DNA from 2 places in the Lelliottia sp. JS-SCA-14 genome. Region 2 is predicted to be linked to the other one. Evidence: predicted binding sites of a transcription regulator. Region 2 holds the regulator's gene; the other holds the start of a gene.

What was found. The regulator PhoB, encoded in region 2, activates phosphate uptake and scavenging genes when phosphate is short. The targets are predictions, from matches to a motif close to CTGTCATAAAACTGNCNNAT.
Region 1: the regulator PhoB is predicted to act here: its motif matches at 2,838-2,857, upstream of uvrB (excinuclease ABC subunit UvrB).

The regions. Positions count from the first base shown of each region.
Region 1 is NZ_CP141606.1:1,559,589-1,564,532, reverse strand. It holds gene yvcK (uridine diphosphate-N-acetylglucosamine-binding protein YvcK) at 1-485, shown strand, start outside; gene uvrB (excinuclease ABC subunit UvrB) at 592-2,607, opposite strand; gene U9O48_RS07350 (ABC transporter ATP-binding protein) at 3,315-4,037, shown strand; gene bioD (dethiobiotin synthase) at 4,000-4,701, opposite strand; gene bioC (malonyl-ACP O-methyltransferase BioC) at 4,694-4,944, opposite strand, start outside.
Region 2 is NZ_CP141606.1:1,091,761-1,096,704, reverse strand. It holds gene brnQ (branched-chain amino acid transporter carrier protein BrnQ) at 1-235, opposite strand, end outside; gene phoR (phosphate regulon sensor histidine kinase PhoR) at 645-1,940, opposite strand; gene phoB (phosphate response regulator transcription factor PhoB) at 1,962-2,651, opposite strand; gene sbcD (exonuclease subunit SbcD) at 2,839-4,044, shown strand; gene sbcC (exonuclease subunit SbcC) at 4,041-4,944, shown strand, end outside.

The DNA.
Region 1 (4,944 bases), 470 kb from region 2:
ACACCGAAGGCCATGAAGTCTATGGCGAGGTGAATATTGACCAGCTGATTTTGCCGCCTCAGGAGCTGATGACCTACCCTTCTGTTCCGGCCACGCGTGAAGCGGTGGAAGCGATCGGCGAAGCGGATTTGATTCTTATCGGGCCGGGCAGTTTCTACACCAGCCTGATGCCGCTGCTGCTGGTGAAAGAGCTGGCGCAGGCGCTGCGCAGGACGCCAGCCCCGATGGTCTACATCGGCAATCTGGGTAAAGAGCTCAGCCCTGCCGCTGCCAGCCTGTCGCTTGCAGATAAACTGAATCTGATGGAGCAGTACGTCGGTAAAAAAATTATCGACGGTGTGGTCGTTGGGCCGAAGGTGGATGTTTCAGGGATGGAAGGCCGGGTAGTGGTGCAGGAGGAGCTGGAAGCGAGTGATATTAAGTATCGCCACGACCGGCATTTGCTGCGCCTGGCGCTGGAGAAAGCGATTCAGGGGCTGGGGTAACAACCGAACAGCGCCCGATGGCGCTACGCTTATCGGGCCTACAAGGGTCGTACAACGGCTCGAAACGTAGGCCGGGTAAGGCGAAGCCGCCACCCGGCAAAAGCCGCTACGAAGCCGCAATAAACAAATCCCGCAACTTATGCAACTGGTCACGGATCTGCGCCGCCTCTTCAAACTCCAGATTCTGCGCGTGCTGCATCATCTGCCCTTCCAGCTCATGGATTTTCTGCTGCAGCGCCTTCGGCGTCAGCAGCAGTTCAACCGGATCGGCTTCCACCGGATGACGCGCTTTGCCGCGCCCTTTGGTTTTCGCGATCCCCTGACCCAGCGCCAGAATATCCACCACTTTCTTGTTCAGACCCTGTGGCGTAATGCCGTTCTCTTCGTTGTACTGCTGCTGTTTCTCACGACGACGCTCCGTTTCGCCAATCGCTTTCGCCATCGACGCCGTAATCTTATCGCCGTACAGAATCGCTTTGCCGTTGATGTTACGCGCCGCGCGGCCAATGGTCTGAATCAGCGATCGCTCTGAACGCAGGAAGCCCTCTTTATCGGCGTCCAGAATCGCCACTAGCGACACTTCCGGCATGTCGAGACCTTCTCGCAACAGGTTGATCCCCACCAGCACATCAAACTCGCCGAGACGCAAATCGCGGATGATCTCCATACGCTCAACGGTATCGATATCCGAGTGCAGATAGCGCACGCGCTCCCCGTGCTCTTCCAGGTACTCGGTCAAATCTTCCGCCATGCGTTTGGTCAGCGTGGTGACCAGCACGCGTTCGTTCACCGACGCGCGAGCACGGATCTCTGAGAGCAGATCGTCCACCTGAGTTCCCACCGGACGCACTTCGATAATCGGATCCAGCAGGCCAGTTGGACGCACCACCTGATCGATCACCTCGTCACCGGATTTCTCCAGCTCGTAGGCCCCAGGTGTGGCCGAGACGTAGATCGTTTGTGGGGCCAGCGCTTCAAACTCTTCAAATTTCATCGGGCGGTTATCGAGAGCCGACGGCAGACGGAAACCGTACTCCACCAGCGTCTCTTTACGCGCGCGGTCACCGCGATACATCCCGCCGATTTGCGGAATGGTGACGTGGGATTCGTCCACCACCAGCAGACCGTCAGCCGGGAGATAATCGAACAGCGTCGGCGGCGCCTCGCCAGGGCCGCGCCCCGAGAGATAGCGCGAGTAGTTTTCGATCCCCGAGCAGTAGCCCAGCTCGTTCATCATCTCGAGATCGAACTGCGTACGCTGGCTCAGGCGCTGCTCTTCGAGCAGTTTGTTATTCGCCAGCAGCACTTTCCGGCGGTCCGCCAGCTCGACTTTGATCTCTTCCATCGCCTGCACGATACGCTCGCGCGGGGTGACGTAGTGGGTTTTCGGGTAGATGGTGAAGCGCTGGATCACCGACTCGACGTGCCCGGTCAGCGGGTCAAACAGGGACAGACGCTCCACCTCTTCGTCGAACAGCTCAACGCGCAGGGCCAGATCGTCAGATTCCGCCGGGAAGATGTCGATCACTTCGCCGCGTACGCGGAAGGTGCCGCGCTGGAAGGCCTGATCGTTACGCGCGTATTGCAGCTCCGCCAGACGACGGACAATCGCACGTTGATCGATGATCATCCCGTTAGTCAGGTGCAGCATCATCTTGAGATAAAGGTCCGGATCGCCCAGACCGTAGATCGCAGAAACAGAAGCCACCACGATCACATCCCGCCGCTCCAGCAGCGCTTTGGTCGCTGAGAGACGCATCTGTTCGATATGTTCGTTCACCGAGGCGTCCTTCTCGATGAAGGTGTCAGAGCTCGGTACGTAGGCTTCTGGCTGGTAGTAATCGTAGTAGGAGACGAAATACTCGACGGCGTTATCCGGGAAGAACTCTTTCATCTCGCCGTACAGCTGCGCCGCCAGGGTTTTGTTGGGGGCCAGCACCATCGTCGGGCGCTGCAAATCCGCAATCACGTTGGCGACGGTAAAGGTCTTGCCTGAGCCGGTCACGCCCAGCAGAGTCTGGTGCGCCAGCCCGTCTTCCAGCCCCTCTTTCAGGCGGCGGATCGCCTCCGGCTGATCGCCAGAAGGACGGAAGGCAGAATTCAGTTTGAACAGTTTACTCATGGGCGACAACCTGGTGACGGAAAAAGCGGCAGTGAGTAATTTTACTCGCGGCTGGTAAATTTGCCAGTAATAAATACTGGATGTAAAACCAGTGGCGTGTAAGGATATCTGGATTAGCATCCGACTCATGAGCACGAAACGGGTCAAAATTTAGGCTGTGACAAGATAAAACACCAGCGATGGGCGGTTATCCCCAGAACATTTCTATTTTTAACATTTGTCAAGCTACGTAATGATAGTTTTATGGCAGCAGGTGACACTTTCATGACGATGATTGCTTTTGTCTAACTCGTTAATTCATAGAAGATATTTCTTAAAGCCGCGTTTCGCATCAATTCAGGCGCAGGCCGCGTCTTCTCTCGCTTGCCTCAGGTTTTCTAACTCTAATGCACATGGTTATCCACAGGAATAGTGGATAACTGCTTCCAGCCCATATAGAGCGCCCCTCGGCAAATTCCCGGTTTTTCCCATGGGCATGTCCGTAAAAAATATTTATCACTCATTTTTGATGATAATCAGTCCCACGGCGCATAAGCCACTGGCGAGATCTTAATCACAATTCAGTCATTCTGTGCCCTGTAGCCACGCTTAACCTTTGTGAGCCTAATCTTAAAATTGCCGTTTATTTGACCGGATTGCGGTTTATGGCAGGGGTTTTGCACATTCCTGATGACGTCTTATCCCTCACGCGTTTACAGGAGAGCATTATGTTAAGTCTGCGCGCTGTTAATCAGTTCTATGGAAGCCAGCACACGCTGTGGAATGTGGATTTGGATTTGCCGCCGGGGATGTGCACGGGCGTTATCGGGCTGCCGGGAATGGGCAAAACGACGCTGATCAACTGCATCACCGGTCAGTTACCGATAGAAAGTGGCACCATTATCTGGCATGAAGCGGGCGCACCACCGTGCGATTTGCGCAACGCTGCACCGACGCAGTGCGCGATGCCTGGAATTGGCTATGTTTCGCAGGACAGGCGGATTTTCTCGCAGCTCACCGTCGAGGAGAACCTGCACGTGGCAATGCGCGCCAAAGGCGCACCGGATGCCGGTGCGAGCAGTGAAATTTACGCCCTGTTCCCCCAGCTCTGGCCGCTGCGCCACGCGCGTGCGACGGGCATGTCGCCCGAGGAGCAGTACCAGCTCGCTCTCGCCAATGCACTCATCACTCGCCCTCGCCTGCTGATTCTGGATGAGCCGCTGCACGGCACGGGAACCACGTTTGCCCACAAGCTGGCGCAGCTGCTGATGCGTTTAAGTCGCGAACTGGGGATGACGGTCCTGTTAGCGGAGCAGCAGCTGTCGTTTATCCGCCGGGTAGCGGATCGTTTTTGCGTGCTGTATCGCGGGCGGAACGTGGCCCAGGGCCACGTTAACGAGCTGGATGAGGCGCTTATTGCGCACTGGATGTCGCGGGATGCAAGGCGCTGAGATCCAGATACTGGCCGGTCTCGGCCTGTTCAGCGCCATCAGCCAGCCACGGAATTTCTCCGAGGAACGGCGCGGGAAGCACGCGTTGCAGCGTGGCGAGATACTCCTGATGACGTTTTCCCGGCGCGACCACGTCGTTAGCAATCCAGCCTGCGAAGCGCAATCCGGCCTGGGTGATCGCCTGCGCCGTGAGCATCGCGTGATTGATACAGCCCAGTTTGACGCCGACGACGAGGATCACCGGCAACTGTTCGTCCTGCACCCAGTCGGCGAAGGTCTGACGGTCTGAGAGCGGCGTAAACCAGCCGCCCGCCCCTTCGACCAGCACCCACTCCGCTTTGTGCTCCAGCGCGCGCAGGCCCGCAGAAAGCACCGGGAATTCAATCGGGCGCTGCTCGTCGGCGCTGATGATGTGCGGCGAGGTCGGCTCGGCGAAGGTGTATGGATTCACCTCCTCATAAGCCAGCGTAAGCGTGCTATTACGTTGCAGCGCCAGCGCGTCCGAGTTGCGCAGGCCTTCCGCCGTCATCTCGCTGCCGGACGCTACCGGTTTGTATCCGGCGGTGGTGAATCCCTGCAAACGCGCCGCCTGCAGCAGCGCCGAGCTGGCGACGGTTTTACCGACTTCGGTGTCGGTCCCGGTGACAAAATAACGTTCAGTCACGTTCGATAATCCCATGAAAAAGTTGATAAGAAAGCGGAAACTCGCCCCGCTCGCGCGGCCACGCCAGTTCGAGGCGCGTGAGTTCTCCGCGCGTCAGCGGTTTGCGCGCCCGTCCGCCGTGCAGATGGGTGGCACCAATGCCTTTCAGGGAGCGCATGGCGCTCAGGGCATCGTTGAAGGAAAGCGTGATGACCTCCGTGGTGGCCCGGTAACGCCACCCCGCCAGAGCATCCTTCACCGCCT
Region 2 (4,944 bases):
TACCGATCGGGGTGCTGAGGCTATCCACGCCGCCGCCGACTTTCGCCAGCGCGACCACGGTCAGCACCGGCAGGCCCACAGCGGTAATCAGGAAGCCAATAGCCGCCGTCCAGACGTGTTCACCCGCCTGCAGGCCAACCATAGGAGGAAAAATGATGTTACCTGCGCCGACGAACAGCGCAAAAGTCATAAAGCCCAGCGCGATGATGTCACGCGATTTTAAATGATGGGTCATAGAACCTTACTGCCTGTGGATGTGGTGTTGAAAACGTTGAGATTTTCGCCATCCCAAATGGGACGATACAGCGGAAAATTTACTCAATTTCAGCGGGATATGCTCCCGTCATGCCGTGGCGAAGAATAGTTTTTCGATTTACCACGCAAATACAGTTGGTATGACACTGTATGGGGCGCAATTTAAACGCTTATAACGTTTAAAGGCAAGGAGCGATCTGAAAACCAGAACAATATGCCAGCATGAAAATTGAGACCAGAACAATCCTCTAAGGTTAAGAAAAACTCATGGCTAATCATGCGAACAAAAAAGCAACAACCGTATAAAATTCATTCGCGTTTCGCTTGACTGCAAAGCAAACAGGCCAGCAATCGCTGGCCTGTGGAAAGGAAGGCTGACACGCGCCCTGTCAGGCGCTTTTTTTGGCAATCAAACGTTCCGGAATGACAAAACTGAATCGCGTGCCTTTCCCCGGCGTGCTCTGAATATCGAGGCGACTGTCGTGATGATTCACAGCGTGCTTCACAATCGCCAGCCCCAGGCCGCTTCCGCCTGTCTGCCGCGAGCGCGCTTTGTCCACGCGATAGAAACGCTCGGTCAGACGCGGAATATGCTCCGGCCCAATCCCCGGCCCGTTGTCCTCCACGCTGAACTCCGCGCCCGTCGGGACGTGCTGCCAGCGCACGGTAATGTGCGTCCCCTCAGGCGTATGATTCACCGCGTTGTAGACCAGGTTCGAAATCGCACTGCGCAGCTCGTCTTCGCTGCCCAGCACCTTCAGAGTGCTGTCCAGTTCAAAGGTGAACTGATGCTTTTTGTGGCTCAGGGTCTGCGCTTCGCGCTCTACCACCCGCAGCATCATCGGCACGTCGATGGTTTCGTTTAGCGCCAGCGTCGGCGCGGCTTCGATTTTCGACAGCGTCAGCAGCTGTTTCACCAGCCCTTCCATGCGATGCGTTTGCTCGCGCATGGTGTGCAGCGCTTTCTCGCGCGGCGCACCCTCGAGCGTCTGCTCCTGCATCATTTCGAGATAGCCCTGCAGCACCGTCAGCGGTGTGCGCAGCTCATGGCTGACGTTGGCGAAGAAGTTTCGCCGAGCCCCTTCAAGCTGGTGCATCTGGGTCACATCGCGCGCCACCATCAGCCACTGCTGATCGCTGTACGGCATCACGCGGATCTCAAGATGACGACCATTGTTCAGCACCAGATTGTGCGGGCGCGTAAAGTCACGTTTTTTCAGGTAGTGGGTGAATTCGGGGTAACGCAGGAGGTTCAGAATATTTTGACCGTTATCGTCCGGCCAGCGCAGTCCGAGCAGCTGTTGTGCCAGTCCGTTACACCAGAAAATGGTCCCTTCTTCGGTGGTCAGAATGACGGCATCCGGCAGCGACTCCGCCCCGCTGCGAAACCGTTTGATCAGGCTTCCCAGCTCGCGACGACGCTTTTTATTACGCATTTGCATCTGATGTAAGCCGTACAACAGCGGCTCCCAGCTGCCGCTACCCGGCGGCGGCGTCATGCTGCGATCCACCCATAGCCACCAGGAAAGACGCAGTAAATTCCAGAAATGCCAGACCAGTAGCCCAGTCACTGCCGCCAGTAAAAACCACGGCAGATGACCAAAAATCGCCCCCAAAATGGCGGCGGGAATACAACATAAGATCAGTTCAAAAACGAGCCTTTTCCATGACAGACGTTCCAGCACGCGTCACACTCCTGTCATTGTTCAGAAACGGGTCGAAAAACGATAACCCGTACCGCGGACCGTCTGCACCATACGATCGTGGCCGCTGTGTTCCAGCGCTTTACGCAAGCGGCGAATATGTACATCTACCGTTCTGTCTTCGACATAGACGTTAGTCCCCCAGACGTTATTCAGCAACTGTTCGCGGCTGTAAACACGTTCCGGGTGGGTCATAAAGAAGTGCAAAAGTTTGAATTCTGTCGGGCCCATATCCAGCGGGTTTTCGCCGGTCATCACCCGATGTGAGGTCGGATCGAGGCTTAACCCCTGCATTTCGATCACCTCTTCCACCGCCATCGGTGAAATACGGCGCATCACGGCTTTGATACGCGCCACCAGCTCTTTCGGCGAGAACGGCTTGGTGATGTAATCATCCGCGCCGGTCTCCAGACCGCGCACGCGATCCTCTTCTTCACCGCGCGCCGTCAGCATGACCACCGGGATATCGCGGGTCATCGCTTCGCGTTTAATGTGCTTGATAAATTGCAGGCCAGAACCGCCGGGCAACATCCAGTCAAGCAGAATCAAATCGGGCCAGGGTTCGTTCAGTTGATTCACCGCGCTGTCATAATCTTCCGCCTCAACCGGCTGGAAGCCATTTTGTTCGAGCACGAAGCACACCATTTCGCGAATCGGAGCTTCATCTTCTACGACCAGAATACGTCTCGCCATACTTTGCCCTGTCTTATTAATGTATTAGTTTGGAATGCGGCACCATTATGCGTCAGATTTATGACAGATTTATGAAAAACATTACCACCATGAATGGCAAACTGTTGTTTTATTACAGCGGTTATTTTCTCGTCCCTGAAAGCTTATAATCCCCTCCACTCTTTTTTGCCACGGATACGGATCTGCTATGCGCATACTTCACACCTCGGACTGGCATCTGGGTCAAAATTTTTACAGTAAAAGTCGCGCCGCCGAACATGAGGCCTTCCTGAACTGGCTGCTGGAGACCGCGCAGGAGCAGGAGGTGGACGCCATCATCGTCGCCGGGGATATTTTTGACACCGGATCGCCGCCGAGCTATGCGCGAGAACTCTACAACCGCTTCGTGGTGAATCTGCAGCAGACGGGCTGTCATCTGGTGATTGTCGCGGGCAACCACGACTCCGTCGCCACGCTCAACGAATCCCGGGACATTCTCGCTTTTCTGAATACCACTGTAGTGGCAAACGCCGGGCATGCCCCACAAATCCTGAAAAAACGCGACGGGACGCCGGGCGCGGTGCTCTGCCCAATCCCCTTCCTGCGCCCACGCGATATCGTTCAAAGCCAGGCCGGGCTTTCCGGCGGCGAAAAGCAGCAGCATCTGTTACTGGCGATCACCGATTATTATCAGCAGCAATATGCCGACGCCTGCGCACTGCGCGGTGATGCGGCGCTGCCGGTCATCGCTACCGGGCATCTGACCACCGTCGGGGCCAGCAAAAGTGACGCGGTGCGCGAGATTTATATCGGTACGCTCGATGCCTTCCCGGCGCAAAATTTCCCGCCTGCCGACTATATTGCCCTCGGGCACATTCACCGCGCACAGGTCATCGGCGGGTGCGAGCATATTCGCTACTGCGGCTCGCCAATCTCCCTCAGCTTTGATGAAACCGGTAAAGGCAAAAGCGTCCATCTGGTGAGTTTTACCGACGGCAAACTGAGCGCCGTCGAGACGCTCACGGTTCCGGTGACGCAGCCGCTGGCGATGCTCAAGGGCAATCTCGCCGCCATTGCCGCGCAGCTTGAACAGTGGCGCGACGTGGAACAATCCCCCCCCGTCTGGCTGGATATCGAAATCAGCACCGACGAATATCTGCACGACATGCAGCGCAAAATCCAGACCCTGACAGAAGAGCTGCCGGTTGAAGTATTACTGGTACGCCGCAGCCGCGAACAGCGCGAGAAAATTCTGTTAAGTGCGCAACGCGAAACCCTCAGCGAGTTAAAAGTCGAAGAGGTGTTTGAACGCCGCCTGGCGCAGGAGGAGATTGACGATGCGCAGCGCGCCCGGCTTAACGAGCTTTTCACCCATACCCTGCACGCGCTGCATGACGAGGAACACAACGCATGAAAATTCTCAGCCTGCGTCTGAAAAACCTCAACTCCCTGAAGGGCGAATGGAAAATCGACTTCACCGCCGAACCCTTTGCCAGCAACGGATTATTCGCCATCACCGGCGCGACCGGGGCGGGAAAAACCACCCTGCTCGACGCCATCTGCCTCGCGCTGTATCACGAGACGCCGCGCCTGAACACGGTGTCGCAGTCGCAAAACGATCTGATGACCCGCGACACGGCGGAGTGCCTGGCCGAGGTAGAATTTGAGGTCAAAGGCGTGGCCTATCGCGCATTCTGGAGCCAAAACCGCGCCCGCAACCAGCCGGACGGGAACTTACAGGCACCGCGCGTGGAACTGGCCCAGTGCGAAGACGGCAAAATCCTCGCCGATAAGGTGAAAGATAAACTCGATCTCACCGCCTCGCTGACCGGTCTGGATTATGGCCGTTTTACCCGCTCAATGCTGCTGTCCCAGGGCCAGTTTGCGGCGTTTTTGAACGCCAAACCGAAAGAGCGCGCCGAGCTGCTGGAGGAGCTGACCGGCACGGAAATCTACGGACAAATCTCCGCCATGGTGTTTGAGAAGCATAAAACGGCGCGAACCGAACTGGAGATGCGTGAAGCCCAGGCCGCAGGCGTGGTACTCCTGAGCGAAGAACAGCAACAGCAGCTGCAACAGGGTTTGCAAGCACTGACTGACGAAGAGAAAACGCTGCTGAGTGAACAGCAACAACGTCAGGTTCAGCATCAATGGCTGACGCGCCGCGATGAACTCTTACGCGAACAGCAGCGTGCCCATTCCGCGCATCAGCAGGCCATCCAGGCGCAAACCGACGCCCAGCCTGAGCTGGCAAAACTGCAGCAGGCCCAGCCTGCGCTGGCCCTGCGACCGCTTTGGGACCGACAGCAGGAGC